Regions from separate parts of the Paenibacillus enshidis genome, predicted to be linked through region 1. Evidence: riboswitches for the same ligand, from Rfam matches in the RefSeq annotation. Region 1 holds a riboswitch; each other region holds the start of a gene.
What was found. Region 1 has a riboswitch for cobalamin ahead of ACE41H_RS02870 (FecCD family ABC transporter permease). Riboswitches for the same ligand answer to the same signal wherever they lie in the genome.

Region 1 (7,746 bases):
GGCACGGCCACGGGACGCAGCATTATGCAGGCAGCCGCCGGCAATATGAAGAAAATATCGCTGGAGCTTGGCGGCAAATCACCGAATATCGTATTTGCTGATGCCGATTTCGAAACAGCGGTGGAGTACGCCATGTTCGCCATCTTCGCGGGCCAGGGGCAAATTTGCGCGGCTGGCTCGCGTCTGCTGCTGGAAGAAAGCATGTACGAGCGCTTCTTGGCCCGGCTGGTGGAGCGGACGAAGCGCATCGTCGTTGGCAGCGGCCTTGACGAAGGCACAGAGATGGGTCCGCTCGTATCGGAGGCGCATTTGCAAAAAGTGCTCAGCTATATTGAGCTGGGCAAAGAAGAAGGCGCAACGCTGGTGTGCGGCGGGGAAAGGCTGACGGAAGGCGAGTATGCCAGGGGCTATTTCCTGCAGCCGACCATTTTTACAGATACGAAGCCGGATATGCGCATTGTACGCGAGGAGATTTTCGGCCCGGTGCTCGTCGTGCAGACATTCAAGGATGAAGCGGAAGCGGTCCGCCTGGCGAACGACACAGTGTATGGGCTTGCCGGCGCGGTATTCACGAATAACGGAGCAAGGGCGCAGCGGGTCGTCCGGAAGCTACGGGCAGGCATCACCTGGATTAATACGTTTCATCCTACCTACAATGAAGCCCCCTGGGGCGGATACAAGCAGAGCGGCATCGGCAGAGAACTGGGAACCTTCGGCTACGAGGCCTATACGGAGGTTAAGCAAATCAATACCAATCTGCAGGTCGAGCCCCTTGGCTGGTACCGCAATTAAGGAGAGCGATGAGGTTGGGGAAAGAGCGCAAGTATGCCAGGATTGAAGGTCCGCTTCCCGGGCCGAAAACGGCTGAGCTGCTCCGTAGAAGGGAGGCGGCCGTAGCGGGCGGTGTCGGCAATAACTTTCCGCTGTTTGTGGAAAGCGCCAGCGGCGCGCTGCTCACGGATGTGGACGGCAACGTGTTTCTCGATTTCGCCGGCGCGATCGGCACGATGAATGCCGGCCATTGCCCGCCGGCGGTCGTGCAGGCCGTGCAGCGGCAGGCGGAGCGGTTTCTGCATACATGCTTTCATGTCGGCATGTATGAGCCGTATATAGAGCTGGCCGAGAAGCTTGCGGCGCTTGCGCCGGGCTCCTTTGCCAAAAAAGCGGTGCTGCTGAACAGCGGTGCCGAAGCGGTGGAAAATGCCGTGAAAATCGCCCGCAAGTATACCGGCAAGCCCGGCATCGTCTCCTTTACACGCGGCTTTCATGGGCGTACGCTGCTGGGCATGAGCTTGACCAGCAAGGTGCGGCCGTATAAATTCCAGATGGGCCCGTTCGCCCCGGCTACATATAAGGCCCCTTATCCTTACCCGTACTATCGTCCGGAGACCATGAGCGAGGAGCAGTATGCGCGCTTCTGTCTCGACCAGTTTGCGGATTTTCTGCTGACCGAGGCTGCGCCTGAGGAACTGGCGGCGGTCATTATGGAGCCGGTGCAGGGAGAAGGGGGCTTTATTGTACCGCCAAAGCTGTTCGTCCATGGTGTGTTTGAGCTGTGCAAGCAGCATGGCATTCTCTTCATTGCGGATGAAATCCAGACCGGTTTTGGCCGTACGGGTGTGATGTTTGCCAGCACGCATTTTGGCATTGAGCCGGATCTCATCACCGTATCCAAATCACTTGCCGCAGGTTTGCCGATCAGCGCCGTTGTCGGCAGAGCGGATATTATGGATGCGCCTAATCCGGGAGAGATCGGGGGAACTTACGGTGGCAGCCCGTTGGGATGCGTGGCTGCTCTTGCCGTCATTGACCAGATGGAACGGGAGAATCTTTGTGAACGGGCCGGGCAGATCGGACTGCGGATCAGAGAACATTTTGATAATCTGCAAAAGCAGTACCCTATCCTCGGTGATGTCCGTGGTCTCGGAGCGATGTGCGCTGTTGAATTTACGGATCCATCCAGTGGCAAGCCTGCCGCAGCATTTGCGGCAAAGCTGGTTCGTGCCTGTTATGACAGAGGTGTCATTTTGCTTACTGCCGGTATTCATGGGAACGTGATCCGTTTTCTGACTCCACTGGTCATTACCGACGAGCAACTGGAGGAAGGCCTTGACATTATAAGCGAATCGCTTGCGGACATGTATGCTTGAGCCTTTTAGCGTTGTTTAAAGAAATGGACAACTGTTTCTATACATGCTACCATTATATTGTTTTTCATATTATATTTTAGTATTTTAAAGAACAGGTGACGAGCTGTGCGTAAGCGCAGCCTCGTCTTAAAAGGGAAGCCGGTGCAAATCCGGCACGGTCCCGCCACTGTAAGCGAGGAGCCGGTCTGCAAGTTCGTGTCACTGTCGTTATTCGACGGGAAGGCCGCAGACGGTGAAGATCCGCAAGTCAGGAGACCTGCCTGCTTCTTGGATGTCACTAACCTACGCGGATAGGGGGTGGCCGGCACGGTTCACGAGCATGTCGTCGGGCTTTTTTTCAGCTGTTTTCATTTTCTGTTGTGATCATGGAAGCTCAGCCTGAATACTGCCCTGCGCTTTTCTTTGATCCAGTACGGGCACTCTCATCAACTTGAGGGTGCTTTTTTTGCTGTGTATTTTAAGAATCTCCTTAAGTTTAAAGGGAGGAAAGGAGCTAAATGAACAAAAAGCAGAATGGAGGGCCTCAAGCGAAACCTGTATGGTTTGTGGCTCATCTACTGGCATGGACGATTATCCTGATCGCTTCAATCACCATCTCTGTCATGCTTGGACCCGTGCGCATTCATCCCGAGCAGGTGTGGAACATTGCCTTTTCTCATCTTCCTCTCCTGGATGGCTGGATGGATGGATCGTGGACGAAAGCGCAGGAGCATATTGTGTGGAATATCCGCTTCCCCCGGGTTTTACTGGGGGCTGTCATTGGCGCCGGATTGGCTGTCACAGGAGCGGCGATTCAAGCTCTTACACGGAACTCGCTGGCTGATCCTTACATCCTGGGCGTTTCTTCGGGGGCGTCCACAGCGGCGGTGCTTGTGATTATTTTCGGAGCCTTCCGTTTTCTCGGGATATACGCGCTGCCTCTTTCCGCATTTGCAGGCTCGCTGCTTGCCATGGTGCTCGTGTTCATCCTGGCCAAGGTTGGTGGAGAGATTTCAACAACGAGATTGCTGCTGTCCGGTATTGTCACTTCCATGATGCTGTCAGCCGCCACTAACTTTATCGTCACATTGGCCCCCCATGCGGACGGCATCCGCTCCGCAATGTATTGGATGATGGGCAGTCTGACCGGCGCGAAATGGGAGCATCTGACCGTCCCGGCCCTTATCGTTGCTGTGGGAGCTGCAGTGCTATTGTCCCTGCACCGTTCGCTGAATTCCCTGCTTATGGGGGAGGAGGCGGCAGTGACGTTGGGAGTCAACATTGCCGCTTTTCGTATTTTACTCGTCGTTATTACAGCCCTGATAACAGGCACGATTGTCTCTGTAAGCGGTTCTATCGGCTTCGTCGGGCTGATGATTCCACACATCGCCAGGATAATGACCGGTTCCGATCATCGCCGGGTACTGCCGTTAAGCATGCTGCTTGGTGCGATATTCATGATCTGGGCGGATGTGGCCGCACGGCTCGTGCTGGCACCGGAGGAGCTGCCGATTGGCATCGTCACAGCCTTATGCGGAGGGCCGTTCTTCATCTGGCTGCTGCGCAGAAGTACATACTCATTTGGAGGGAACGGTAAATGAATGTGTCGGTTGAAGGAGTCTCCTACAGTGTGCAGGACAAACAACTGATTGATTCAATTCTGCTGCATGTGCGAAAGGGTGAGCTTGTCGGGCTGATCGGGCCAAACGGCAGCGGAAAATCCACTCTTCTGAAAAATATTTACCGTGTCCTGCAGCCTGATTCCGGCCGGATATCGATTGACGGACAGAACCTGCATTCCATATCGCATCGAGAGACAGCCCGGCAGATCGCTGTAGTGAGCCAGGAAGCACCGGTCGCCTTCGATTTCTCCGTCAAAGACATGGTCTTGATGGGACGTAATCCTCATAAAAAGTGGTATCAGCCGGATAGTGGGGAGGATCTGAGGTTGGTGGAGCAGGCGCTGGAACGTGTCGGCTTGCTGCAGGATGTGGGGCGCAGCTTCTCAACCCTGTCCGGTGGAGAAAAGCAGCGTGTTCTTATCGCGCGGGCGCTTGCACAGCAGGCCAGATTTCTTATTCTGGACGAGCCTACCAATCATCTGGATATCAAGCATCAGCTGCAAATTATGGATCTGGTAAAAGGGCTCAAAATCACTTCATTGGCGGCGCTGCATGATCTGAACATCGCGGCCTGCTACTGTGACCGCTTGGTTGTCATGAAGGATGGCAAAGTAATTGTGGCAGGGACACCGGAGGAAATCCTCAAGCCCGAGCTGCTGTTTACCATTTTTGAAGTGGCGACTGAGGTGGTCAGGCATCCGATTACAGGCAAACCATCAATAACATTTCTGCCAGAGATGAGCGGAATGGAAAATATCAGTCCAAATGATTGGACAAGCGGAGGAAGCCATGATTAAGTTTAAAAGATTATTCAATCTGTGTTTGGTTGGCACAGCATTGATTTGCCTGCTGTCTGCGTGCGGTAGCGCTTCTCAGAAAGCTGCGGCCATATCACCAGCCGGGGCGCAATCGGACCGGCAGAATTCAGGGGAAGAGCCGGTTGTCATTGAAAATATGGGGGAAAAGCTTGTGTTCACCGAACCTCCGCAGCGTGCCGTTACGCTGAATCAGCATGCGACAGAGGTGATGCTGGCGCTTGGCCTGGAGAATTCCATGGTGGGGACGGCTTATTTGGATGACCAAATTCTTCCTGAGTACAAAGAACAGTACGACAAAATTCCTGTGTTGTCGGAACAATACCCGTCCCAGGAAGTGTTTTTTGCAGCAAATCCGGATTTTGCCTACGCGGGCTGGAAAAGCGCCTTTACCGAAAAGACACTTGGTTCCAGAGCAGAACTCGCCGGGCAAGGCGTGCAAACCTATGTCCAGGAATCTTCAAACAAGCCAGGTCCGACAATGGACGATGTGTATCAGGACATTTTGAATATTGGCCGGATTTTTCGTGTCGAGGAAAGGGCGCAAGCTCTTGTGGATGACATGAAACAGAAAGTCGGGCAGATCCAGGAAAGCATCGGTACGGTCAGCGAGCCTGTCAAGGTGTTCGTCTATGACAGCGGTGATGATACCGCGTTTACGGCAGCCAACACTTATCTGACAAGCCTGATTAACATGGCGGGCGGAAAAAACATTTTTGATGATATCGAAAAAGGCTGGGCCACGGTCAGCTGGGAGGAGGTTGTGAACCGCAACCCGGACGTCATTGTCATCGTCGATTATGGGGATACAAGCGTGGAACAGAAGAAAGCTCTGCTGCTGAGCAACGCTGCATTAGCGGATGTTGCCGCCATCAAGAACAAACGCTTTGTTGTGATGCCTCTTTCGGCAGCAGCGGAAGGGATACGCGCACCGATGGCGTTAAGGACACTTGCCAATGGATTTTATCCTGATAAAGCAGCAGATATGAAATAGTTGTTTGTTTTTCAAAATCAAAAGAAGCCTTTCCTGGAATTGAAGCGGTGAGCAGCAGTTCCGGAGGAGGGCTTCTTTTACGTAATTTTAACAAGCGGGGAATTATGTAAATACATAATCATTCACTGTAAGTAATGTAATCAGGTGGTTCATTGGCGCCGTAATATGTTTGTTTTTGGACAAAAGGATTTGCGAATAAAACGGCAGGATAGCTCCCCGCGTAATAGAAAAGCCGGACAGGGCATGCTGAAGAAGCTGCTGCTCAACGGCAATTCTGGGAATCATCGCGATTCCCATACCATAGATGACACATTGCTTGATCCCCTCAATACTTCCCATTTCAGACACGGTTTCATAAGTCACACCATGATCGTTCATGGATTGCTCCAGCGCTTCCCGGTATTTGCACCCTTTCTCTGTAAAAATAAACGAGCTGTTGTGCAGCTCATGAATCGATACATCATCCCTGCCGCTCAGAGGATGGTTTTGCGGGCAAATGAATATAAATTCCTCATTGCGAATAGGAAAAGCTCTTAAGTCAGGAGCTGAAACGGGAGTGCTTAATACGATCGCCAAATCAATCTCATTATTTTTTAGTTTACGAATGTTGTCTTCATCAGATGCAGGAAAAAAAGTGACATTCAGCTTTGGATACGTCTTACGGAACAATTGAAAATACGGAGGAAGTAAAAAAGCGGCAAGTGTCTCCGTCGTGCCAATTCGCAGGTCTACGGCAGAATCCGGAATGAGCAGATTCTCTGCCCCCAGATAACCCTCAACAATCTTGTCCGCAAAGTGAAGAAGTCTGAATCCCGGCTCGGTCAGCTTTAATTTGTTGCCGTTTCGCACAAACAGCTTGGTGCCGAAATGGTTCTCAAGCTTCTTAATCTGTACACTGACCGTTGGCTGCGCATAGTTCAACTGCTCTGCTGCTTTCGTGAGGCTCAGGAAGCGTGCAGCTTCACGAAAAGTAATAAAGTATTGAATATCCATGCTTCTCCCCCACCGTGAAGTATTAAACATCGTAATTGTTCGATTACGATCGTTAGAGATAAGTAATACACCTCGTATGCTATATTATAAACTATTCCAAGTGGAAAACTATACTATAATTCGTGAAGAAGTGGAGGAGTCCTGTGAATCTATCATTTAAAAGGCTGCCTATCGTAATGTTATTAAGTTTAGTCCTTGTGCTTGCCGCATGCAGCGGCAAGCCGGAAGCCTCCAGCGTACAAGGGAATGAAGAGGGCAATCCCGTTTCCGGCGGCATATTGGAGGTAGCCTATCCCGCCAATCCTGCCACACTTGATCCTCATCTGACCACCAATCAAGCGACGAGAGACGTCTCCCGCAATATCTATGAACAGCTGCTGACGCTGAACAAAAACTATGAGGTTATTCCTCAACTGGCCGAATCCTATGAGGTTAGTGAGGATGGGAAAACCTATACCTTCTATCTTCGTCAAGGTGTGCTGTTTCATAACGGCAAGGAGATGAAAGCTGAAGATGTAGTAGCCTCCATGGAGAAATGGCTGGCCACCTCGACCCAGGGGCAAGCCAATCTGAAAGGGGCGGCATTTTCGAAAATCGATGATTATACCGTACAGCTTACGCTGGAGGCACCATCTCTTATAGGTTCCTACATACTTGCTGACACGGCTCCCTTTCCAGGCATTATGCCCAAAGAGGTCATCGACGCCGCCGGTCCCGAAGGCGTAAAAGAGTTTATCGGAACAGGTCCTTACAAGCTGGAGGAATGGAAGACCGATCAGTATGTTCATCTGGCCAAATTTGCGGATTATGCCCCGCAAGAGACAGAGTCGAGCGGACTTGGCGGCAAGAAGAACGCTTATCTGGATGAGATTTACTTCCGTTATGTGACAGACGAGTCAACCCGTGTTGCCGGCATTATGACAGGAGAGTACGATGCGGCGTTTGGTATCCCTTTTGATAATGCCGAACAAATCGAGTCGACGGATGGGGTTAGCAACTACTTCAGTGAAGGGGGCATTGTGACTTATGTCTTTAATAAGAAAGCAGGCCCGTTCGCGGATCAGAAGCTGAGGCAAGCCTTTAACCTGGCTCTGAATTATGATGAAGCTCTTACTGCGGCATACAGCGACAGCCGCTTCTATAAGCTGGATTCGTCACTGGCGCTTCCTTCCCAGACCGATTGGTACAGCAAG
Region 2 (7,746 bases), on a different contig from region 1:
CCCCCCTTTTAACAGGAACTCTGCGGTTTCTGTTTGTTAGAACCGCGTCAGGCAACCTGTCTTTTCTTCTTATTTTACAGGGCGAAAACAATACATTTCTTCTGTTAAACGTCTGTAAAGTTACGTTATCTTACTGGTTTTTTAATTATATTGGCCCGATGAGGGGGAACTCTATCTTCCAGTGTCAACTGTGAGTGATATTTTATTAGAAAATGGCTATTTTTGAAGCGTGGGGGTATGATGCTGACGCATTCTGGCATGTTTCGGGGATTGGCCGATGTGCTTTTTGAACAAATGATTGAAATTGGACAGGCTGCGAAAGCCGCATTCCATGGCGACATCCATGATCTTCATCTGCGTCTGCTCCAGCAGCATCAGCGCATGCTCCAATCGGAGCTGAATCAGGTATTCCAGGGGGGAAGTGCCGACAGCCCGGCGGAAAATATCGCTGAACCTGGACGGACTGAGGTAAACAATGGCAGCAAGCTCCTCCAGGGTCCAGGGGTGGGAAAGCTTTTCTTCCATGGCGTGGATGACTTGACGCATTTTTTCAAGCTGAAGTGAGCTGACGTTGGCACTGCTGCACTGTCTGGCGTCTTCCAGACGGAAATAACGGTTCACACAGGAAAGAAAGCGCAGCAAGTGGGAATACACCAGGGAAATATACGATGGACGGGCTTGCTCATGCTCCTGCTGCATCTCCAGCAAAAGCGTACGCAGCTCCCCGATATGCGGCGAAGTGCGGTCAAGCAGGTTGGTGAAATGGCTGCCCATATCCTTGTATGGGGACAGAATCTCCGGATCATAACGCAGGCTGCTGACAAACCAGGACATATCGAACTCAATGACCATGATGACAAGATCCTTCACTTCATACGCGCAGTGCAGATCATTGGAGTTGATCAGCAGAATGTCTCCCTGCCGGAATTCAAATCTTTTGCCATTAATGATGTAGTACCCGGAGCCGGACTTAATATAATTGATCTCCAGCACATCATGCCAGTGCAGCTTCTGGTAAGGGGAGCTGACGCCGATGGTGTCTGCAATGTAAATCGGGTATTTTTTGTCCAGGTTCACTTTCTCTCTGGGAATGATCTCTCCGGTGCGGGCTAATGTCATGACGGCTCACTCCTGTACGGTAAGGATTATACATAGGATACCATCTTTCCGCCCTGCTGTAGCAGAGTTACGCCAAAATTTCCTCAAAACGAAAAAAAGCGCCATCGTCTCCGATCCGCTTTTTATGCTTTAATTTATGCAGTTTTTCCAGCCTGGTGGTGGTGGTTCGTACATGCTGCGACAGAGCGCCGTACTGATCGTTCGTTTTCCGGTTGTCCGCAAAGCTGCGTTTTCCCGCACGCTCTGCCTGGGATATGGCTTTTTGGGTTTTGGTACGAGCCATGATGATTCACTCCTTAGAAGGTATAAGCTTACACATATACTATACGCAGTCATAGAGATTCATGCAACGTAAAAAGCCCGATGGAACAGCGCAGTCTTGAACTTGGCCAGCTGCAAAGTAAAAGAAGCAGAAAAGCTTTGCCCATTTCAAGCACGCCCGTTATACTGAAATGAGGCTGCTTTACACTTGTAAAACATATCAACTGCATACATGGAACTGGGTGCTCCATCTACAAGGATGGCTGCTTAAAAGGGAAGTCCGGTGCAATACCGGCGCGGTCCCGCCACTGTAACAGAGGAGTCGCAGCAAGTGCCACCGGGTCATAACCCGGGAAGGCCGCTGCAAGGATGATGATTCTGGAGCCAGGAGACCTGCCCGTTCAACAACACAGCAATGCCTACGGAAGATAGGAAGGTGTTACAGGAGTCCGATTTTCATTGAAAATCTGTCTATTTGGAGCGACTTTTTTCCGTTTCGGTGCGGGAAAAGCCGCTTTTTTGCTTGTGTATTTTCAAAATGCTGCTATGCAACAGTATTTACTACCCTCAGGAGAGGACGGCGAATGGCGTGAGCCGATATATTGTCCATAGATTGCTTCAACTGGCCGCCGTGCTGCTGGGCATTTCGTTCCTGACCTTCCTGCTCACCTACCTGTCGCCGGGTGATCCTGCACGATTGATGCTGATGTCTACCGGAGTTACTCCCTCAGAGGAACTGGTTGCACAGGTGCGGACGGAGCTGGGGCTGGACGAGCCTTTCCTTGTTCGGTATGGCTCATGGGTCCTGCATGCGCTGACCGGTGATTTTGGCATGTCCTATAAATACGGATATCCGGTGACAGAGATCCTGCTGTCCAGAATGCCTGCTACGCTGGAGCTTGCCGGTGCCGCTCTGCTGCTGGTGGTGCTGATCTCCTTTCCACTGGGGATGACAGCTGCTATGCAACCGAATCGTGCAAAGGATTATTTCATCCGTGTGTTTTCCTTTGCAGGGCTGTCTATGCCAAGCTTCTGGCTGGGGCTGTTACTAATGCTGATTTTCGCAGTTAAGCTGCAGCTGCTGCCGGTCATGGGACGTTCAGGAGTCCGCAGCCTGATCCTCCCGGCCTGCACGCTGGCTGTGCCGTTGATTGCGCAGTATAGCAGGCAGATTCGCACGGTGCTGCTGGAGGAAATGTCCCAGGATTATGTGATCGGGGCCAAGGCGCGCGGTGTACGGGAGGGCACGATCATGCTGCGGTATGTTCTGCCAAATGCGCTGCTGCCGTTAATGACTTTGCTCGGGATGTCTGCAGGCGCTTTACTTGGCGGCGCAGCGATCATAGAGAGTGTGTTCGGCTGGCCGGGTGTGGGCCAATTGGCGCTGGAGGCGATCATCGCACGCGACTATCCGCTGATTCAGGGCTATGTCATCTGGATGGCCGTCATCTATGTATCTATTAATTTGGTCGTGGATGTATGGACACATATCCGGGACCCACGGCTCAGACTTGGAGAGGACGTATAAATGAGAATGCTGATACAGCAACTGGCACAGTTATGGATACAGCAGCGGCTATTCTCCATCTGGTTAGGACTGGCCGGACTATGGCTGGTGCTGGCCATATTTGCACCTTTACTGGCTCCCCATGATCCCTTTGCAACGGACTTCACGAAGGTGCTGCAGCCTCCGGACAGGCAGTACCCCTTGGGAACGGATCAACTGGGACGCTGTGTGCTGTCACGGGTGCTGTACGGGGCAAAGACCTCGCTGCTCATGACCTTCATTTTGGTTGCGGTTGTGGCTGCGATTGGCGTGACGATTGGTGTTCTGGCAGGTTATGCGGGCAAATGGGTGGATAGCGTGCTTATGCGGCTCGCGGACACACTGATGGCGTTTCCGGGTATTATTTTTGCCATTGCGGTTGCGGGCATGCTTGGTCCCGGCCTGATTCATACCGTAGTGGCACTCTCTGTCGTGTGGTGGGCCAAATATGCCCGCATGGTGCGCAGTCTGGTCATTCAGCATAAGCAGAAGGAATACATCACTGCCGCTGCGCTCGGCGGGGCACGGCCTGTCCGTATTCTGGCGCGCTATATTCTGCCCAATGTGCTGCCACCGCTAATCGTCATGGCGATGATGGATATCGGCGGCATGTTATTGTCCATCTCTGGCTTGTCCTTTCTCGGACTTGGCGCACAGCCGCCGGAGCCGGAGTGGGGAGCACTGTTGAACGAAGGACGAAGATATATGCAGACCGCACCCTGGCTGCTGATTTATCCGGGTCTTGCTATTTTTGGCACGGTCATGATCTTTAATCTGCTGGGGGACAGCCTGCGTGACGTGCTTGATCCCAGACATAAGCGCTAGCATGAGGAGAGATATAATGAAGAGGCGGGACAAAGCTTTTTACACGAATCGATTTGGAAGTATGTCTGTATGGGTGTTGATGGTGCTGCTGCTGTCTGCATGTGGAGGGGGAACGGCGGGCAATTCCGGCTCTGGCGGTGCAGAGAGTACACAAGCTGCCGGAGCTGCGGGGTCTGCGGCAACAGGAAATGAAGCAACTGCAGGCACGCACCTGAATGTGGCATTGTTCTGGCTGGGGACAAATCTTGATCCGGCAGAGGAATGGAACGGCTGGACGCTGACGCGCGCGGCCATCGGTGAGACGCTCATCCAGTTCGATGAGAAGATGCAGATGGTTCCCAAGCTCGCAGATCGCTGGGAGCGTCAGGATGATAAGACCTGGCTATTCCATATCCGTGAAGGGGTGACCTTCCATAACGGAAAGCCGGTGACAGCGGAGGCGGTGCAGAAATCGCTCGAACGCTCTCTTTCTCTGAACCCGCGCGGCAAGTCCACGCTCCCGATCGCTTCGATGAGTTCCGAAGGCCAGAACCTGACGATCCGCACCAGCGAACCTTACGCATCCTTGCCAGGCAACATTGCTGAGCCTTTGTTTGTCATCGTGGATACCACTGCGGATACGTCTGCTTTTGCCCAAAAGCCGATTGCCACTGGCCCATATATGGTTACTTCCTATACACCGGAGCAGAAGATTGAGACGAAGCGATATGAAGGCTATTGGGGCGGTGCAGCCGAGGTGCAGAGCATTACGTTCAAATACATAGCCGACGATAATACCAGAGCGATGGCCCTGCAATCCGGGGAGATTGATGTAGCCAGCAATGTAGGCCGCAGCCAACTGCCTCTGTTCCAGGACAGCTCCCGTTACAGGATTGATGAGATTCCGGGTCTGCGTACCCAATTTGTCTGGTTCAACTACAAGAATCCGGCATTGAGCGATATCACAGTCCGCAAAGCAATCTCCTACGGCATTGACCGGGAAATGTATGCGGGTACCCTTGTGGGCGGGAAGGCAGCCAAAGGACCGTTCACTTCGGCGCTGCCTTTTGGCTATGACCAGATTACAGGATATACCTATGATCCTGAGCAGGCTAAAAAGCTGCTGAGCCAAGCAGGCTATGAGGATCGTGATGGTGACGGTATCCGGGAAAAGGATGGGCGGAAGCTCTCCCTCCGGCTGATTCTGAATGCCTCATATGAGTCCGATTCCATCGTCGCGGAGGCGATGCAATCCCAACTGAAAGAGCTTGGTGTTGGCCTGGAGCTGACCTCTTATGAGGATTTGACGGATGCGCAGAAGAGCGGCAATTTCGATCTGGCGCTGACCAGCATCAATACAGGGATTACCGGAGACCCGCAGTATATTCTGGACTTTTACTTCAAGACCGGTGCGGAGTGGAATATCGGAGGCTACAGCAACCCTGAGCTGGACAAATTAATCAACAGCCTGTCCTCGGAATTCGAGACTGAGCAGCGATACGAGATTGCCGCCAAGGCGCAGCAAATGATTCTGGATGACGCGCCTTACCTGTTCGTGACCTACACGCCAATCAACATTGTGAGCAAAAGCTTGGTTACAGGGGCTGCGATGTATCCGATTGATTTCTATTTGCTGGATCGCAATATTCGGTGGCAGCAATGATGAGAGCGTCCGCTGACAGCATCCGTGATCAGGCTGAGGCAGCGGATGCACTGCTGCGTGTGGACCATCTGAGTGTCAGCTATTCCGCCAATGAGCGGCCTGCCTTGCACGACGTGAATCTATCCGTGAAGCCCGGTGAGGTTGTTGCTCTTGTCGGCGAGAGCGGCAGCGGCAAATCTACCCTGCTGCGGGCCATGATCGGCCTGCTAGGGGCTGGGGGCCGTATCACAGCAGGAAATATTACGCTGGATGGTCTCTCGCTTACCGGGCTGAAAGGACGAGGCTGGGAAACCATCCGTGGACGGCAGATCGGGATGGTATTTCAGGACAGCGGCGCTTATTTGAATCCTATCCGTAAAATTGAAAGTCAATATATCGAGGTCATTCGCAGCCATTTGCGCCTATCGAAACGTGAGGCTTATCAACTCGCTCTGCAGCATTTGCAAGAGATTGGGCTAAAGGACCCGGAGCGTGTCATGAAGGCCTACCCGAATCAGCTCAGTGGAGGCATGAAGCAGCGGACGGCCATTGCTATGGCCATGACTCTGCAGCCGAAGCTGCTGCTGGCGGATGAACCGACCAGCGCGCTGGATGTGCTGGCACAAGCCAAGGTGCTGGAGCAGCTCGGAATGCTTCGTGACCACCAGCAGACAGGCATGATTCTGGTCACTCATCATATGGCGATTGCGGCTACTATCGCAGATAAGGTGGGCATTATGAAAGAAGGGGCACTGCTGGAGTGGGGAAGTACCGCCCAAGTGCTCCAAGGGCCGCGTGATCCGTATACCCGTGAATTGCTCGCCGCAGTACCTGAGTTAAAAGTGGCGGAATTGCATGCATCGCACAAGTTGGAGAAACAATTACCGGAAATACCGGCTGGGGGGAAAGGAGAAAATGAACGTGCTTGAACTGCAGCAATTGACCAAGACCTATCTTCTGCCCGGCGGAAAAAATGTCCCCGCATTGCAGGCGGTCGATCTGGTACTGCAGCCGGGAGAATGGCTGGGGATTGTCGGCGAAAGCGGAAGTGGCAAGAGTACGTTAGCACGCTGCATCGCCCACCTGGAGCCAGTCACCTCCGGCGGGATATTGTATGGGCAGCAGGATGTAACAAGCCTGCGGGGCGAAGCGCTGAGGCAGCATTACAGGCAAATTCAGCTTGTGTTTCAGGAGCCGGGCTCCGTGTTCCAACCCCGCATGTGCATCGGCGAGTTTCTGTGCGAGCCGCTTCTCAACTACAAGCTTATGCCAAGGCGGCATATGGCAGCAGAAATCGGCAGACAGCTGGAGCGTGTGGGACTCTCTCCTGCTATGGCTGCCAAATACCCTCATGAGCTGAGTGGTGGTCAACTGCAGCGGGTAATGATTGCCCGTGCGATCAGCATTTACCCGGAGGTGATCGTGTTTGATGAACCGACTTCAGCCCTGGATGTATCCAGTCAGCGGCAGATTCTGGAGCTACTATCCACCCTGCGCCAGGAGACCGGGGTCAGCGCAATCTTTATTTCGCATGATTTGGCGGTCGTGCAGCAAGTCTGTGAACGGATTGCCGTCATGCAGGAAGGACGGATTGTCGATGTCGTGGCCGACAGCCGCCGGCTCGTTTCATCCGAGCTCCATCCCTATACACGCGAGCTGTTCGATGCAGTGCCGACGATCAATAAACTTATAAACTCGACTTTCACAGAGCCCAAATCCACTTAAACCTTTGTAGCTACTGGGTTCTGAGGAATTCGAATCCCCTTCTAGTGCTTGACAGTCGGGCCGTCTGCCGATCGTGGCAAGACATGTGATACTCGCTTTTCAGGAGCTTTGCACGATTATCCCGTTGGATCAGGTACAGAAAAACAGAAAACCGGGAACCGAAAATACACTTTAGGCACGTTAAAGAAAAAACGGAGCAAATGAGGCGCGAAAATGCCTGTTGTTACGCTATTCAGGACCATCGAATGGGTCTATTATTTTTTTGATTGTGCCTTATGGAGAAGCAGATCGGTTCGAGGTTCTTAGGAGAAAGCAGAGCGTTTAGGTGATGTGAAACCGACCAGGAGAGAAGGAAGGGAGCGGAGCAAGGCACCGAAAAAATAAAAAGCCCCTGGTCCTCGTTGCCGCTTGAACCTGAATTTTTCCAATTTTCTCGTTCATGCTAACCCACACCGATCAAGCGACGTACCTTATGCTCACCTTTCCTCGTTCAAACCCTGCGATCAGGCCGCAGCCGCAAGAGGCTGAACCGGTTGGCGTGCGATCAGTTGGCGGTAAGGGATCGCCGGAATCGCCACGCCGATGTACAGTAACTTCTGCCACATCGTTCCTTCCGCTCCGGACAGGTGCGTTTCTTCCCCTTCGGGCA
Region 3 (7,746 bases), on a different contig from region 1:
CGGGAAAAATTTCTCGCGGCAGATATCGGCATGACCGGCTGCAACTTTGCGATTGCGGAGACGGGATCGATGGTGCTGTTTGAAAATGAAGGCAATGCGCGCATGGTGTCCACTGTGCCCCGGATACAAATCACCCTCATGGGCATGGAGCGCATCATCCCCTCCTGGGCCGATCTGGAAGTGATGGCGACGCTGCTGCCGCGTTCGGCAACAGGCCAGAAGCTGACGATGTACATGTCGGGCATTACAGGCCCGCGCCGGACCGGTGATGCGGATGGTCCGGAGGAGATGCATATCATCATTGTGGATAACGGACGCTCCAACCAGCTTGGCGATCCGGAATTCCAGGAGCTGCTGAACTGCATCCGCTGCGGAGCCTGCCTCAATGCCTGTCCGGTGTACCGTCATATCGGCGGCCATGCCTATGGCGGAACCTACAGCGGGCCGATCGGTGCCGTGCTGACTCCGGCGCTGAACGGCAATGTGGCCGAATGGAACGACATTGCCAGCGCATCCAGCCTGTGCGGCGCCTGTTATGAAGCCTGTCCCGTAAAAATCCCCTTGCACGATATGCTTGTCTATCTGCGGCGGCGCAAGGTTGAGAGCGGACACGGCAACAGGCTGGAAACGATCGGTATGAAGGGTTTTGCGGCCGTAGCAGCCAACTCGAAGCGGTTCAGCGCAGCGGTGCGAATGGGTCAATTTGGGCAAAAGCCCTTCGTCCGGGACGGCGGGGGGATTACCCTGAAGCTAGGTCCGTTAAAAGGCTGGAACAACTACAGGGTTGCACCGTCCCTTGCGAAGAGAAGCTTCCGTCAGCGGTGGGAGGAGTTGGACCGCGAGGTACAAAGCTCGCTTCCGCAGCCGGACCCGGCGCTGCAAAACCGGCTGGAGGCTGTTTTACGGCAGCGGGAAAGGGGTGAGCGGCATGAATAGCAAGCATCAGGCTTGGCTGGACCGGATGGAGGGCGAATCACGCGCAAGGCAGGAGCAGTTTATGAACGGTATTGCCGCCAGACTGAAGCGGCCGCGCCTGACGGAACCACCGCCCCATCCGCTGCGGGGTGCGCCGGAGTTCTGGCAGGCGTTCGAGTGGAGCGAGCAGGAGCGGATCGACCGCTTTGCCGCCAATTTCAGCAGTGTGGGCGGACATGTAGCCAGACTGGGGACGATGAAGGAGGCAGCCGCCTTTATTGCCGATAAAGCAGCCGAAATGGGTGCAAGAGCCATTCTCAGGCAGGACCAGCCGGAGCTGGCGGCGCTTGAGCTGGAATCGGCCATTCCCGGCGCGGACATCTCTGTCTGGAACGTGGATTCTGCGGATTCCTGGAAAGCCAAAGCGGCCGCCGCGGACTTCGGTGTTGTTATGGCGGATTATGCTGTGGCTTATACCGGTTCGGTGACTGTGCTTTCTGCGCCGCACAAAGGCCGCTCCGTAAGCCTTCTTCCCACTGTGCTCATCATTCTTGTTCCGGTAGAGCGGCTGAAGACTAGGCTAGGGGAGATCCTCATGGAATTCGACCGGGCGGGGCATGAGAAGCTTCCGGCAGGCATTCACTTTATCTCAGGCCCGAGCCGGTCATCGGACATCGAGAATGACCTGACAATCGGTGTTCATGGACCGGGGATTGTCTATGCTTTGATCATTGGGGGCTCGTGATCAATATAGCCGTAAATATAAGAAAAACGTCTAGCGATGTACTTTCACAGAAGACAGACCGCGTTTAGCGGAAGGTTTTATTGCGATATTAGGAAGCTTATTCCGAGAAGTTTAAGCCTTAAGCGGAACCCACTCTCGCTTAAGGCTTTTTGCAGTTTCGATTATTTCCCAGGAAAAGCAGCAGAGCTTCTTGGTTCCCGCCTGAAGTCTGGCCGTTTTGGTTTGGGCAGAGGGCCGAAGAAGATATACTTTCATATTTCTTCTGGCTCATCCATGAACCAAGAAATGTAGGAGCATTTCTGACAAACCAATATGGTTGCATTGCGGTTTGCCCAGTCAAATCCTAAGAATGTAGCTCCTCTTGAATTTAGTTGTCGATAGTCTTTCTCGAAGGTATTGTTCCTGCAACACGGACAAAGAATCTTAGTGTTATTAATGTGAAATTCCATAAGAGTCATCCTTTCAGTTTTATGAATTTACGTACTAACCGGCCCTGAGACAGTGGTGTTAGGGGAAGTATCTTAGATAACAGAAAATGCAAGAGACCTCCACGGCGATCCGTTTTAATCTCACCAGATTATACTACGGATCAGAGGGGGCGAAATGGGGGAACGACGAAAAAACACTTTACAGTTGTCCAAAATATAACGGTTTTGGAATGTGGACAGAGAAGTGTAGTTGCAGGCGAAGGACAAAGACGAGTTAATTAAATTAAGACTTTTTATAGTAACATAAATTCTAACTCACGACAGGATGTCGTATCCTCCGCTGAATTGTGATAAATTGGAATTAAAAGGGTGTGGGTCGAGGTATTATGAAAAAGTATATCAAGTATGTTTGGATGACAGTGCTGGTATGTTTTTTAGCAAGTGGCTATTTTTATACGACGCATATTAATACGGTCATATTGTTTCGTACGGGTATAGATAGTATGGGGAGTCGTTATACACTTCCCGATGAAGACGATCAATCAATAACGATCCAATATAAAACATCTGTTTTGAATAGTGGAAAAGTTCCCGTTTATATAAAAGAGGTGCGGCCGGTTATCCGTGAAGAAGTTAAAGCGAATTTTCTTTCCGGTAATCAAATGTTTGAAGTGAGAAAATGGATTAAACCAGGACAAAGCATGGATTTTAAGGGCAATTTGGTCTTTAGTGCCCAGAAGGTCAACGGGAAAGATATTACCGAGGTTCAGAGTTTTGTCGATTTCAAAACCATATTAGGGCCTATTTAAATGCTCGTCTTTCAGTCCTGGGTCCGTTATAATGGAAGAATCTCGCAGGTGCCCTGGCTAAGGCCGGGGTTAAAAGGGAATAGGGTGAAAATCCCTAGCGGTCGCGCCGCTGTGACTGGGGAGCCTCCTTCCATACATGTCACTCAGCATGCTGGGGAAGACGGAAGGCAGGCACCGATCCGGGAGCCAGAAGACCTGCCTGCAGATTCGCATCAGCCCTTCGCGGTTAAGGAACGGTGTACATAATATGGAGATCGGGACCCATGCGTGGTCTGCGGTCTGTTCTCTTATGTACTCTTGCTCTCAGCCTTTTGCGGTCTGAGGGCTTTTTGGGTCAACATGAAGCCGGACGGGGAGGCTTATGCGAGATCACAGTGCATGGGAGAGGATATGGATGGAGCAAGTGGCAACAAAACGAAGAGTGCTCGGCCAGGTTATGATCTGCAACGGCTGCTGCTGCGGTCGTACAGAGAAGGGAAAACCAGGCATCCCGCTCGACAGGCTGAAGAGCAGATGGAAGGAAGAGAAGCTGCTCAAGAGCATCCAGCTGACAGTCACCGGCTGTCTTGGACCTTGTGATATTGCTAACGTCGTATCGATTCAGACGCCGGACGGTCCGGTATGGTTCGGCGGCATTAAAGAGGAAGACCTTTATGACGAATTGCTGGAATGGGCCATCACCTCGCGGGATCAGAACAAGCTGCTGGAGCTGCCGGCCAATCTTCTGCCTTATCGGTTTGAGCGTTTTCAGTAAAATAACAAAATAACAGTCACAATAAGCTCACCGTTTCAGGTGGGCTTGTTGTTCGTTGGAAATAAAGGCTGGGTTTAGAAAGGACTGTTGAAGGTGATGAGAATGCCGTTTCCTTAAATTTATATAAATACTCCTTAATATTATATTTCATAAGGAAAGCTGTTCATTTAAAATTTCCTTATGTCCATACATAAGCAAACGAATAAGGAGAAAGCCAAAAGTGAAGAAACGTACAGGGAAATTCAACAAAGTTTATGCCATGCAGCTTGCTACAATCTTTATAGGGTTTGTCATATTCGGTTTTTCAGAAAATATAAAAGGACCCGCTATTCCACGGATTCAGTATGACTTTTTGCTAAACGAATCACAGTTGGGCACCTTATTGTCCCTTAATGCGCTTGGCTATTTAATCGCTTGCTCCTTTACTGCTTACCTGACAAAAATATGGGGAATAAAGCGGGTAACCGTTATATCTTTTGCAGCGATGGCGGTCTCGGGTATATTCATTTTCTTTTCTCAGTATTATGTTACGTTTTCTGCATCATATTTCCTGATGTACATTGGAAACGGGATGCTGGAGATTGGGTTAGCTATTTTAGGCGCCCGTATATTTGTGAGAAACACCGGCACAATGATGAACTTAGCCCACGGCTTTTATGGCCTTAGCTCGACAGTTGCACCTCTCATTGCGACAGGTCTGATGGAGGTTAAGATTAACGGTTCTGTACTTGACTGGCGCGGCATGTACCTCATCATGCTTTTATTATCCATCATACCGATTATATTTGCATTATGTAGTACTTTTCCAGGGGATGAGATTAAACATGAGGATCGCGTCCCTCTGAAAACATTGATGCAAGACCCGGTTTTATGGCTGATGGTTGTTATTTTATCATTTGGCGTAGTTTCCGAATTGGCTGTAGGAGGCTGGCTCGTTAACTTCCTTGAAAAAGCATACGGTTGGGATACAGTTTCAGCTTCGGGAATGTTATCTGCTTTTTTCTTATGTTTTTCGCTTGCACGGCTATTGCTCGGACCGTTAACAGACAAAATTGGTTTTACTTTGTCACTGATTGTATTTGCGGGACTATCTTCCCTTTGTACTTTCATAGCCATTTTGGGGGGAGAAAGCCTGGCCTTTTTCTTCGCTGCCGCCGGTATAGGTATTGCGATGATTTATCCCACCGTTATGGCTTTTATTGCTAGAAGATATCCAAATGGCAGTGATACCGCTATAACGTTTACGGTTACGCTTATGGGAATCGGCAGTGTAATTGGCAATTACTTGATCGGTGGAGTTATTGAACTGACTAAGGTTTTTTTCGGGGCAAATTCTCAGGTGGGACTGCTTCGCGGGCTTCAGGCTGGCTACGGATTTATAGGTTTATGTGCGGCCATTTGTGCGGTTGGGGGAGTCATTCTTTATACTTACTTATTAAAGCGGAATGAAATTATATAATCAATGAAGTGTTCAATGCAAATAATGAAGGAGCTGCGGTGGCATGCTCTTTTTGCATTTTTCGCCGTTTAATGAATGAAACGAGCCATAACTTGACAGCGTAAATAGGGAAGGGAATGACGGTACAACTAAAGCCGGATAAAAATCCTCTGTTATAACCGAAACTTAGGTTTAAAACAGGAAGTTTGCCGTAATGAACATACTCTTTATAAGAGAGGAGAAGTACTGTTGGAATCCATTTGGCTGGAGTATGCATGGGCATTACTGATTCTTATTGGATTGGAGGGTTTGCTATCGGCGGATAATGCCCTTGTTCTGGCGGTTATCGCGAAGCATTTACCGGAGGACCAGAAGAAGAAAGCCATTAATTACGGGATCATTATGGCCTTTGTTTTTCGTTTCGTCGCGCTGTTTGCGATATCGTTTATTGCGAATGTCTGGCAAATACAGGCGATCGGGGCTGCTTATCTGCTCTACCTTGGGTTAAAGCACATCATCAAAGCGCGTTTCGGCAAGAAAAACGAGAATATTCGCGAGGATGTAAAGAAAGATGCTGCAGGAAAAGGCTTTTGGCCAACCGTAGGAAAAATTGCTCTTGCGGATCTTGCCTTTGCGATTGATTCCATCCTTGCTGCAGTGGCTCTGGCACTGGGTCTCCCCGATTCACCGCTTGGGAATTTCGGCGGTATGGACGGCGGACAATTCATCGTTGTGTTGCTTGGTGGAATCGCCGGGCTCGTCCTGATTAAGTTTGCGGCCACATGGTTTGTAAAGCTGCTCGCTCAACGGCCGGCACTGGAGACCACAGCTTATGCAATCGTGGCATGGGTAGGCGTCAAGCTCGCTGTGATTACCCTGGCTCATGAAGATATTGGGGTGTTGGATCATCATTTCCCGCATAGCACAGGCTGGACCCTTGTCTTTTATGGTGTCCTGATTGCGATAGCACTTCTCGGATGGTTTGCGCCATCCAATAAAAAACAGTCACAGGCTGATCTGCCTTAGATGCAATACGGTGCATGCTGGCATTAAGCCGCAGCCTCAACGAAGGAGAACCGCTTGAAGCGGTTCTCCTTCTGCGATTTAACTCCCTTTTCCCAATGCTGAATAATTAGAGTTATGTTACGGATAAATAACAATGGGCCGTACAAATTCAGCTTGCTCGGAGAGATGATATGTACCAGACAAGCAGGATTTGCGTGGATTGCGTCTGGAGGAGGCGGATCTGTACGGCGCAAATCTCGAAAAGGCCGATCTGCGCGGCGCTATTATGGAGGGCGTCGATTTTCGCTTCATGGACGTTAAAGGCGCGCACATGGATATACATCAGGCAGTGGCCTTTTTGCGTTCATGTGGGGCCAAAGTGGATTAAAGTGTATCTTGTAACCAAAGACCTAGGATTGTATGTTCATAGAGCGGTAAGCGCCGGAAAATGCTGCCATGACAAGGCTTTTTATGTTAGGACCAGAGTCGGGTTATTCAGTTTCTTCAAATATGGTACACTTCTACGGAAATTAGCTTTGTCCGATGCTTTTATCTTAGTTTCAAGCGATTTCGCCGTACCGAGCGTGACGGCAGCTTCACTTATCGGATAAACGCCCTGAGTTGGACAAGCCGGGTTTTGTGTCCGGCCAGAAAATGAATGTGGAGGTTGTCTCGACCCATGAAGAAATTATCCGCTCTTATTTTATCCTGCGCTTGTGCTTTGGGACTCGTCTTCGCGCCTGCGACCGCCAGCGCACAAGCTATTTCGAAAGGAATGCAAAGCGAGCATGTGCTGCAGCTGCAGGAGCAGCTAGCGACGCTTGGTTATTTCAAGGCTGGCTTCACAGGTTATTTCGGCTCTATTACTGACTCGGCCGTCAAGCGCTTTCAGCGTGACTACGGGCTAGCCGCGGATGGTGTGGTAGGCCCGGCTACACGAGCCAAGCTGAACGCATTGTCTCCTGCGCGCCATACGACTCTGGAGCAGCTCGCGCGGATTATATATGCAGAAGCACGGGGAGAATCCTTTAAGGGACAGGTGGCTGTCGGCGCCGTCGTTCTGAACCGTGTCCAGTCGAACGAATTTCCGAGCTCCATTCCCGCAATTATTATGCAGCCAGGACAGTTCACAGCCGTGCAGGACGGTCAGTATTACCTGACCCCGAATAAAACGGCCTACGCGGCAGCACGCCAGGCGTTGAACGGGGTGGATCCGACCAACGGCTCGCTGTATTATTACAATCCGGCAATCGCCACTTCAAAGTGGAGTATGGCCCGTCCTGCTGTGCTGACACTAGGCAGACATACGTTTACGAACTGATACTTGTTCTGTAAGGCAGAACATTGAATAGACACGCTCAAAACCGCCGCAGCTTCGAATTGAAGCTGCGGCGGTTTTTCAATATGCTTAAATGCGGGGAGATTGATTTTACCCGCTTCTGCCTATACCATAGAGGAATCCGCACGAAGAAGGAGAGAGCTCATGGAATTGACACCTGACTTTTTTCAGGGCAAGCTGGTAAAACTAACCGGAATAAGAGAGGAAGACACCGACATGATCCTGCGCTGGGGAGAGGATGCCGATTACCTGCGCAACGTGGATACCGACATCGCTTTGCCGTTTCAGCGCAGCCGGATTGAGCAGGAGGGGG
Region 4 (7,746 bases), on a different contig from region 1:
TCCGGGCCGCTGCACCGAGAATAAGGCCCGCCATGCCCGCAATCTCCAGTCCGCCCACCTTTGCCAGCACGTCGATGGCGTCCTCTCTGTCAGGCTGATTAACGGATAGCGCCTGCTGCACAGCCCCCGTTTTACGGCTCAGGCCCTCATTGTCCACTCCTGTCCCCCGTCCTGTCAGCAGTGAAGGCTCCAGTCCAGTAAATGCACTGGCCACAGCCGCGCTGGCCGTCGTATTTCCGATGCCCAGCTCACCGGTGACGAAAAGCTGTATCCCCCGCTCGCAGGCCTCTTCAGCCACAGCCGCTCCCGCCAGAATCGCCTGCTCCGCCTCCTCACGCGTCATAGCCGGACCCTTGGCCATGTTGGCCGTACCTTTTCTAAGCTTGCGGTTCAGCAGGGCCGGATGGCTGATATCCGCATTTACGCCCATATCGACACAGACCACCTCAGCTCCCGCCTGCCGGGAGAACACATTGACGGCGGCACCGCCTGCCAGCATATTCAGCAGCATCTGGGGGGTCACCTCGGCAGGATAGGCGCTGACGCCTTCCTCACATACCCCGTGGTCCGCAGCCATAACTACCACAGCCTTCCGGGCCAAATCCGGCTTTGGCTGGCCGGTGATGCCGGCTGTCCGAATAACCAGGCTTTCCAGCTTCCCGAGGCTGCCCGGCGGTTTTGTCAATTGGTCCAAATGCGCTGCGGCCAGCCGCTTGGCTTCCTCATCAGGCAAAGCTATGCTTTGGACAAGCCGCTTCAGAGCTTCATTCATCCTTCCACTTCCTAACCTTAATGTATTTAAGAACAGAGTCGTCTCTGGGTCCCTATTCCCTTCGTTTCAGCATGAGCTGCGGAACCGCGCTGTCGGGGTGGGGCATGACATGGCTGTCCACGCCGAACCAGCGACGGATATTGTCCTCTGTGAGCATTTCCGCAGCCGTTCCCGCTCCCTCGATACGGCCGTTTTTCAGCACCAGCAAAGAATCACAAAATTGAGCCGCCAGATTCAGATCATGCAGGACGGCAATGATGGTAATGCCCGCCTTCGCCCGCCATTCGGCCAGCATCTCCATGAACTGGAGCTGATAATGAAGATCGAGATAGGTCGTAGGTTCATCCAGCAGCAGAATCTGCGGGTCCTGGGCCATCACCTTGGCGAGCGCCACCCGCTGCCGCTGGCCTCCGCTCAGCTCGTCCAGTTTCCGTTCGGCCAAAGGCGCAAGCCCGAGCTGATCCAGCACGCGTTCAACGATATCCGCGTCGGCATCCTTCCCGGCCCAATCCAGATGAGGGTATCTGCCCATTTCCACGACATCCCTGACCGTATACCCGACCGGAGGCACTCCCTCCTGCTGCAGCACGGCCACGATACGCGAGAGCTCCTTACGTCTGTAGGCGGCCGCGTCCCGGCCTTGAATGTGAACGATTCCAGCATCAGGCTTGTCCACCCCGGACAGCAGCCGGATCAGGGTCGATTTGCCGCTCCCGTTCGGGCCGACGATCCCCCACCACTCTCCGGAGGCTGTGCCCCAGTTGATATCGGATAACGCCTGCACCCGGCCAAAGGTTTTATGCACCCCCGACACGCTGGCTGCCCTGAACTGTGTGCTCATCACGACAGTTCTCCTTTCCGCTGCTTCTTGTTGCGCTGCAGCAGGTAAGCGAAGAACGGAGCTCCCACAAATGCCGTAACGACCCCGAGCGGAATTTCTGTCGGTGCCAGCAGCGTGCGTGCGGCCGTATCCGCCCATACCATAAAGATAGCGCCTCCCAGCGCGGACAGCGGAATGATCAGCCGGTAGTCCGGTCCGGTCAGCAGGCGGATCATATGCGGCACAACGAGCCCCACAAAGCCGATCACCCCGCAGACGGATACCGACGCCGCCGTCAGAAAAGTCGCCGCAATCAGCACCCACAGCTTCGTCCTGTTCACATTTACGCCCATATACGCTGCCTGCCTTTCTCCCAAGGCCAACATGTTCAGTACACGGGCTTTACTGCACAGGAACACCAGCCCGAGCATGACGTAAGGAAGAATAATGCTCGGATATGCCCAGCCCTTCAGGCTGAGGCTTCCCATCGTCCAATACAGGATTTCATTGACGGTCTCCTTGGACATGGCCGTCAGCAAAGAGACGACCGCCCCCAGAAAGGACTGCATGACCACACCGGACAGGATCAGGCTTTGAGTGGGAATTTTTCTTTTTTCCCCTGCCAGCAGGATCACAAAATATAAAGTAAGAATTCCTGTAGTGAAGGCCACCATCGGCAGGGTCCAGAGGCCGAAAAACGAATACTGAAGTCCCCAGTAAATCAAAAATGCCGCTCCGACCGACGCGCCCGACGATACCCCAAGGGTAAAGGGATCGGCCAGCGGGTTGCGCAGTACGCCCTGGAAGGCCGCGCCTGCAAGCGCAAGCGCCGCACCAGTCAGCATGCCGAGCAGAACGCGCGGCAGGCGCACGTTAACAATAATTTGCTCGGCCGGAGCATCCCAGAACGGCGTAATATACATCCCGGCCCACGGCAGGTGGTGCATCAGAATGCCAGCGATCTGCTGGACAGGCAGCCGCACGGAGCCGATGCCCAGGCAGACCAGCACGGTCAGGATCAGCAGAACGAATCCGGCCAGGCCGTACGCAACAAGCTTGCGGTTCATTTAAAGATTTCCGGATAGATGGCCTTGGCCACTTCCTTGAGCCCTTCCGTCACACGTGGTCCCGGACGGCTGAGCAGGTTATCGTCCAGACCGAACACACGGTTATTGCGGATTGCGTTGATGTGGCTCCAGCCGCCACGCCCTTTGATGATCTGCTCCAGTGTCTTCCCATTCTCATCCACCACACTTTTGCTATACAGGATGACATCCGGGTTAGCCGCGATGACCTTTTCTTCGCTGATCTGGTTCCAGCCTTCCGTGTCGGAAGCGATGTTCACCCCGCCTGCCAGGCTAATCAGCTCGTCCATAAATTCTCCCTTGCCAACCGTCCAGCCTGGCGAAAATTCAACATACACCCGCAGTCTCTGGTCCTCGCCGATATTTTTAACTCCCTCCTGCACCTCAGCGATATCGGCCTTCATTTTATCAGTTACAGCCTTGGCCTCCTGCTGGCGGTCCATTACTTTGCCATACAGGGTGATATTGTTCATAACGTCCTCTACCGTCTTCGGATCGGTCTTGAAGATGGTAATGCCCAGGTCGCGCAGTTTGTTGACGGCCTCTTCGCTCATCGATATGCCTGTAAAAACTATGTCAGGCTGGGCAGCGATAATGGCCTCTTCATTCGGCTTTGTAATGCCGCCCATCTTCGGCTTGGATTTGGCCGCTTCCGGGTAATCATCATAATCCGATACACCGACGATTTCCTTGTCCAAACCAAGAGCGAACAGCGCCTCCGTCTCGGCCGGGGATACGGAAATCACCTTTTCCGGGGCCTTCTCAAAAGTAAACTCCTGTCCGGTCGCATCCTTAACGGTCAGCGGATAAACGGTAGCTCCCGCTTCTTCCGCCGGCGCTGTTTGCTGCGAAGAAGCTCCGCTGCCGCCTGCAGCCTCATTGCCTGCCCCTGTATTGCCACATGCAGCCAGCGCTGCAATCAGCATCAGCGCCAGCAGCACGGTCATCCAACTCTTTATTGATCTGGTCACAATGCTTACTCCCCTTTTCTTCTGTATAGTCCGGCTGTGCAAAAGAAAACCCGGCCCTCATGAGAGGACCGGGCTCTGCGTCAGCCGATATCCGCAGCAGGCAAGTGCCGTGCCGCGCGGATTCATTGCCGCGAACCCGCCATCCTTTCCGCGAAGGAGCGACGGTCTAAACGGACCAGGCAGGTCTCCTGACTTACGGGAATTGAATTGCTCAAGACCGGCGCCTTCCCGCCACGGTATTTCCTGCGGCAGTGGCGTATCGCCGTCCATACCCGTTTCACAGTGGCGGGACCGTGCCGGAATTGCACCGGCTTCCCTTTTAACAGAACGGCGGAATTCGCAGTCTTCTGCGCCGCTCTGACCTAGTCTGCTGTCAATTTCAATCAGGCCATACTTTTCAAAGTGATTATAGGTGAAAAAAGACGTCTGTACAACCCGAACAACCAGCAAGTCTGCCGTCAAAATCAAGGAAAACCCGCCGGGGCGGGCTTTACAAATTTGTGAACGAATGCAGGCCAGACCCGGGTTAGGCAGGCGCCAAGTCGGGGTTAGGTAGATATGATGCTACTCAGCCAGCTTCCTGTAATGTGCCCATCCTCATATCTTAGACGCAGCCCCGCCATGCCAGCGGGCGGCAGCTGAATGGACCAGAAGTCAAGACCAGGCACGGTCCGCGCGGCCAGTTGGCGGATCACGCCGCCATGGGTGACTGCAAGTACGGCAGGAATTACAGCTGTATCGCTTTCTTCCCCCTGCAAAACATCCTTCACCAGATCGTTCAAAAAGCCGTTAAGCCTGTCTTCAAAATGCTCCAGACTCTCGCCGCCGGGCGGAGTGACACAACGCGGATTGTCCAGCCAGGACCTGTACAGCTGCATATCTTTAAGCGATTCGTAGGTTTCGCCGTCCCATGCCCCGAAGTCCAGCTCACGCAGCCTCTCGTCCAGAGCAGCCTCAGCCGCAAGCTGGGGCGCGGCAAGCCTCAGCGTCTCTGTACAGCGGCGAAGGTCGCTGCTGTACACTTTGGCAAAACACATCCCGCGCAGCCGCTGCCCAAGCGCCCCCAATTCACCTTCCGCATCAGGAAGCAATCCCGGATCGGCATGTCCCACATAACGTCTTTCGCGATTCCACTGCGTTGTCCCGTGCCGGACAAGGATTAAATCCAACTCACAGAATGTACTGCTGCTCATTTTATATACCTCCCCCGGAATCAGGCTCTTCATTGCGGCGGCGTAACCATCCAGCCTATCTCCCCGGCTGCCACACAGAGCAGCACGAACAACGAGGAAGAAAGGAACATCAGCGCAGTTGTCCGCCTGATATCCTCCGCTTCCAGCGGTCGGAGCGGGTCTCCCATATAGGCTCTGAAGGAGCGTACCCCATGGTATACATTGTACCCGCCCAGTCTGACGCCAAGCGCGCCCGCGACCGCCGCTTCCGGAAATCCGCTGTTGGGGCTTGGATGGAGCCGCGCATCGCGCCGTATCGTCCGCCAGCTGCGAAGCGACTCCAGCCTCTTCAGCCACGCCGCGACGACAAGCAGCACTGCCGTAAGCCGGGCGGGAATGTAATTGGCCGCATCGTCAAGCCTTGCCGACGCCCAGCCCAAATGGAGGTACTTCTCATTTTTATAGCCGACCATAGAATCAAGTGTATTGACCGCACGGTAGGCCATAGCCAGGGGCGCACCGCCGATCAGCGCATAAAACAACGGTGAAATAATCGCGTCAACGATATTTTCGGCAATTGTTTCCACCGTACCACGCACAATTTCCGGCTCATCCAGCTCCTGCGTATCCCGTCCCACGATCATGCCGAGCGCCGCGCGGGCTGCAGGCAGATCACCGGAGCACAGCTCCCTGTACACCGCCATGCCCGCATCCTTCAGCCCTTTGGAGGCGATGGTCGTTGCAATGAGCAGCACCTCCGCGCCAATAGCCAACCAGGGATGGATTCTTCCAAGCAAAAATACGACAAGCCAGGTCAGCAGATACGCTGCCCCCACGATGGTCAGGGGAAGCAGCATACCCGCCCAGCGCAAGGCCTTCGTGCTGCGGGCGTAGCCGCGTATGATGCTCTCCACGAAGGTGATCAGCTTGCCCATGCCGATCACAGGATGGGGAATCCAGCGCGGATCACCGATCATCCGGTCCACGATGTATGCCGCCACAATGATCAGGCTACCTGTCACGCCGCTCCTCCTCCAGCACACGCCCCAGGGTGTCCAGCAGCAGCAGATTATCCTTCCGTTCTTTGACGGCGACCCGGAAATGGTTTTCCGACAGCCCTGGGTACATGGCACAGCTGCGGATGAGAATGCCGCGCCGTCCCAGCGCTTCCTGCAGTTCGACCGCCCTCCACATCCCCGGCGCGCGCACCAGCAAATAGTTGGCCTCGCCCGGAATTACCGCACAGCCCAGTTCCGCCAGCCCTGCCAGCAGCCTCGCCCGCTCAGTTTGAACGAGTTCCAGCGTCCGTTCCTCATAATCGGCGCCGGCATGCAGACAAGCTTCTCCAGCCAGCAACGCCAGTCCGTTGACACTCCAGGTCACCTGCTTGGCGGTCAAACGGCGGATCATGCCCGGATGAGCCACGGTATAACCGAGCCGCAGCCCCGGAATCGCGTAAAACTTCGTCATGGAACGGATCAAAATCACGTTCGGATACCGTTCCAGACTTTGCAGCAAGGACACCCTGCTTTCCACGGGTATAAAATCCGTAAATGCTTCGTCCACTACAAGCACCGTGCCCGTCCTTGCCGATGCAGCAGCCAGGGCATCCAGTTCTTCCTGACCATACTGTACCCCATTGGGGTTATTCGGCTGGCCAAGGAAGAGTACGTCCACTTCTTCCATCAGACCGACCATCTCCGCCTTGTCCGCTCTCCACTGCTGCGAGGCCCTGCCATACACCCTGCTGACCTCAGCCCCGAATTTGGCCGCAAGCTCCGCATATTCCGAGAAGCACGGCTCCACGATGCCCACTCTCGCCGGAGCGAGAGCCAGCAGCACAAGCGCCATGCATTCCGCTGCCCCATTGCCGATGCCGATCCATTCCGGCGCGAGCTGCAAGCTGCGGGACAGCAGACTCTTCAGCGTCCGGTGACCCGGGTCCGGATAACGGATAACCGCCCGCAGCCCGCTGCGCAGCGCCTCCCTGACTTCGGGAGGTGGGCCGAGCGGATTGATATTCGCGCTGAAATCAACGAAATCAGTCGCACGCCTGCCAAACACGGCAGCCGCCGTCTCCATATCACCGCCATGGCCGAAAACTTCTATCATATCCATCAACCTTTCCGGACGAATTCCGTTCTGTTTCCCATTATGACGCTGTATTTCACGTTCCGTCAATCGGTGCAATCTTTTGTGTCCTGTTGTTATTTCGGTTACAATGAAAGACGAATCTTGTCATAAACGGAGGAACGAACATGCTGTTCATCGACAATAAAGGAATCACCGATCCAGCCATCAATCTGGCGATCGAGGAATATGCCCTAAAGCATCTTCCACTGGACGACAGCTACCTGCTCTTTTACATCAACAGACCGTCCATTATTATAGGTAAGCATCAGAATACAGTGGAGGAAATCAACAACGAGTACGTGAAGGACAACAATATCCAGGTCGTGCGCCGTTTGTCGGGCGGAGGGGCTGTATATCACGACCTCGGGAACCTGAATTTCAGCTTCATCACCAAAGATGACGGACAATCCTTTCACAACTTCCTCAAATTCACGCAACCGGTAATCGACGCCCTGCGCGACATGGGGGTAAATGCGGAAATGACGGGACGCAATGACCTTCAGGTCGGGGAGAAAAAAATTTCCGGCAACGCCCAGTTTGCCACCCGCGGTCGTATGTTCAGCCACGGCACGCTCATGTTTAATCTTAATCTGGATGATGTGCAGGCGTCCCTGAACGTCAATCCGGAGAAATTCAAATCCAAGAGCACAAAATCCGTGCGCAGTCGGGTAGCCAATATTGCCGACCTGATGGATCACCCGATGACGATTGAGGAGTTCCGGGGCGAGCTGCTGCGCCATATTTTCGGCATGGAGCCAGATCAGGTCCCGCAATATGAGCTGACTGAAGCCGA

Region 2: it holds a riboswitch for cobalamin, as region 1 does, so the genes downstream of both, nikB (nickel ABC transporter permease) here and ACE41H_RS02870 (FecCD family ABC transporter permease) in region 1, are expected to answer to the same signal.
Region 3: it holds a riboswitch for cobalamin, as region 1 does, so the genes downstream of both, ACE41H_RS05620 ((2Fe-2S) ferredoxin domain-containing protein) here and ACE41H_RS02870 (FecCD family ABC transporter permease) in region 1, are expected to answer to the same signal.
Region 4: it holds a riboswitch for cobalamin, as region 1 does, so the genes downstream of both, ACE41H_RS09080 (ABC transporter substrate-binding protein) here and ACE41H_RS02870 (FecCD family ABC transporter permease) in region 1, are expected to answer to the same signal.

The regions. Positions count from the first base shown of each region.
Region 1 is NZ_JBHHMI010000002.1:61,703-69,448, reverse strand. It holds gene ACE41H_RS02880 (aldehyde dehydrogenase family protein) at 1-792, shown strand, start outside; gene gabT (4-aminobutyrate--2-oxoglutarate transaminase) at 807-2,150, shown strand; cobalamin riboswitch at 2,227-2,428, shown strand; gene ACE41H_RS02870 (FecCD family ABC transporter permease) at 2,648-3,730, shown strand; gene ACE41H_RS02865 (ABC transporter ATP-binding protein) at 3,727-4,548, shown strand; gene ACE41H_RS02860 (ABC transporter substrate-binding protein) at 4,541-5,560, shown strand; gene ACE41H_RS02855 (LysR family transcriptional regulator) at 5,663-6,553, opposite strand; gene ACE41H_RS02850 (ABC transporter substrate-binding protein) at 6,730-7,746, shown strand, end outside.
Region 2 is NZ_JBHHMI010000041.1:11,800-19,545, forward strand. It holds gene ACE41H_RS23990 (AraC family transcriptional regulator) at 217-1,119, opposite strand; gene brfA (ribosome rescue factor BrfA) at 1,187-1,402, opposite strand; cobalamin riboswitch at 1,603-1,795, shown strand; gene nikB (nickel ABC transporter permease) at 1,970-2,908, shown strand; gene nikC (nickel transporter permease) at 2,909-3,751, shown strand; gene ACE41H_RS24010 (ABC transporter substrate-binding protein) at 3,768-5,393, shown strand; gene ACE41H_RS24015 (ABC transporter ATP-binding protein) at 5,390-6,301, shown strand; gene ACE41H_RS24020 (ABC transporter ATP-binding protein) at 6,288-7,097, shown strand; gene ACE41H_RS24025 (transposase) at 7,601-7,746, opposite strand, start outside.
Region 3 is NZ_JBHHMI010000003.1:259,344-267,089, forward strand. It holds gene ACE41H_RS05605 (LutB/LldF family L-lactate oxidation iron-sulfur protein) at 1-936, shown strand, start outside; gene ACE41H_RS05610 (LutC/YkgG family protein) at 929-1,660, shown strand; gene ACE41H_RS05615 (hypothetical protein) at 2,475-2,897, shown strand; cobalamin riboswitch at 2,927-3,113, shown strand; gene ACE41H_RS05620 ((2Fe-2S) ferredoxin domain-containing protein) at 3,292-3,651, shown strand; gene ACE41H_RS05625 (MFS transporter) at 3,872-5,110, shown strand; gene ACE41H_RS05630 (MeeY/MeeF family manganese export membrane protein) at 5,339-6,115, shown strand; gene ACE41H_RS05635 (pentapeptide repeat-containing protein) at 6,306-6,482, shown strand; gene ACE41H_RS05640 (cell wall hydrolase) at 6,774-7,415, shown strand; gene ACE41H_RS05645 (GNAT family N-acetyltransferase) at 7,584-7,746, shown strand, end outside.
Region 4 is NZ_JBHHMI010000006.1:65,182-72,927, forward strand. It holds gene cobT (nicotinate-nucleotide--dimethylbenzimidazole phosphoribosyltransferase) at 1-772, opposite strand, end outside; gene ACE41H_RS09070 (ABC transporter ATP-binding protein) at 825-1,613, opposite strand; gene ACE41H_RS09075 (FecCD family ABC transporter permease) at 1,613-2,659, opposite strand; gene ACE41H_RS09080 (ABC transporter substrate-binding protein) at 2,656-3,624, opposite strand; cobalamin riboswitch at 3,810-4,029, opposite strand; gene ACE41H_RS09085 (histidine phosphatase family protein) at 4,197-4,841, opposite strand; gene cbiB (adenosylcobinamide-phosphate synthase CbiB) at 4,871-5,842, opposite strand; gene cobD (threonine-phosphate decarboxylase CobD) at 5,832-6,932, opposite strand; gene lplA (lipoate--protein ligase) at 7,079-7,746, shown strand, end outside.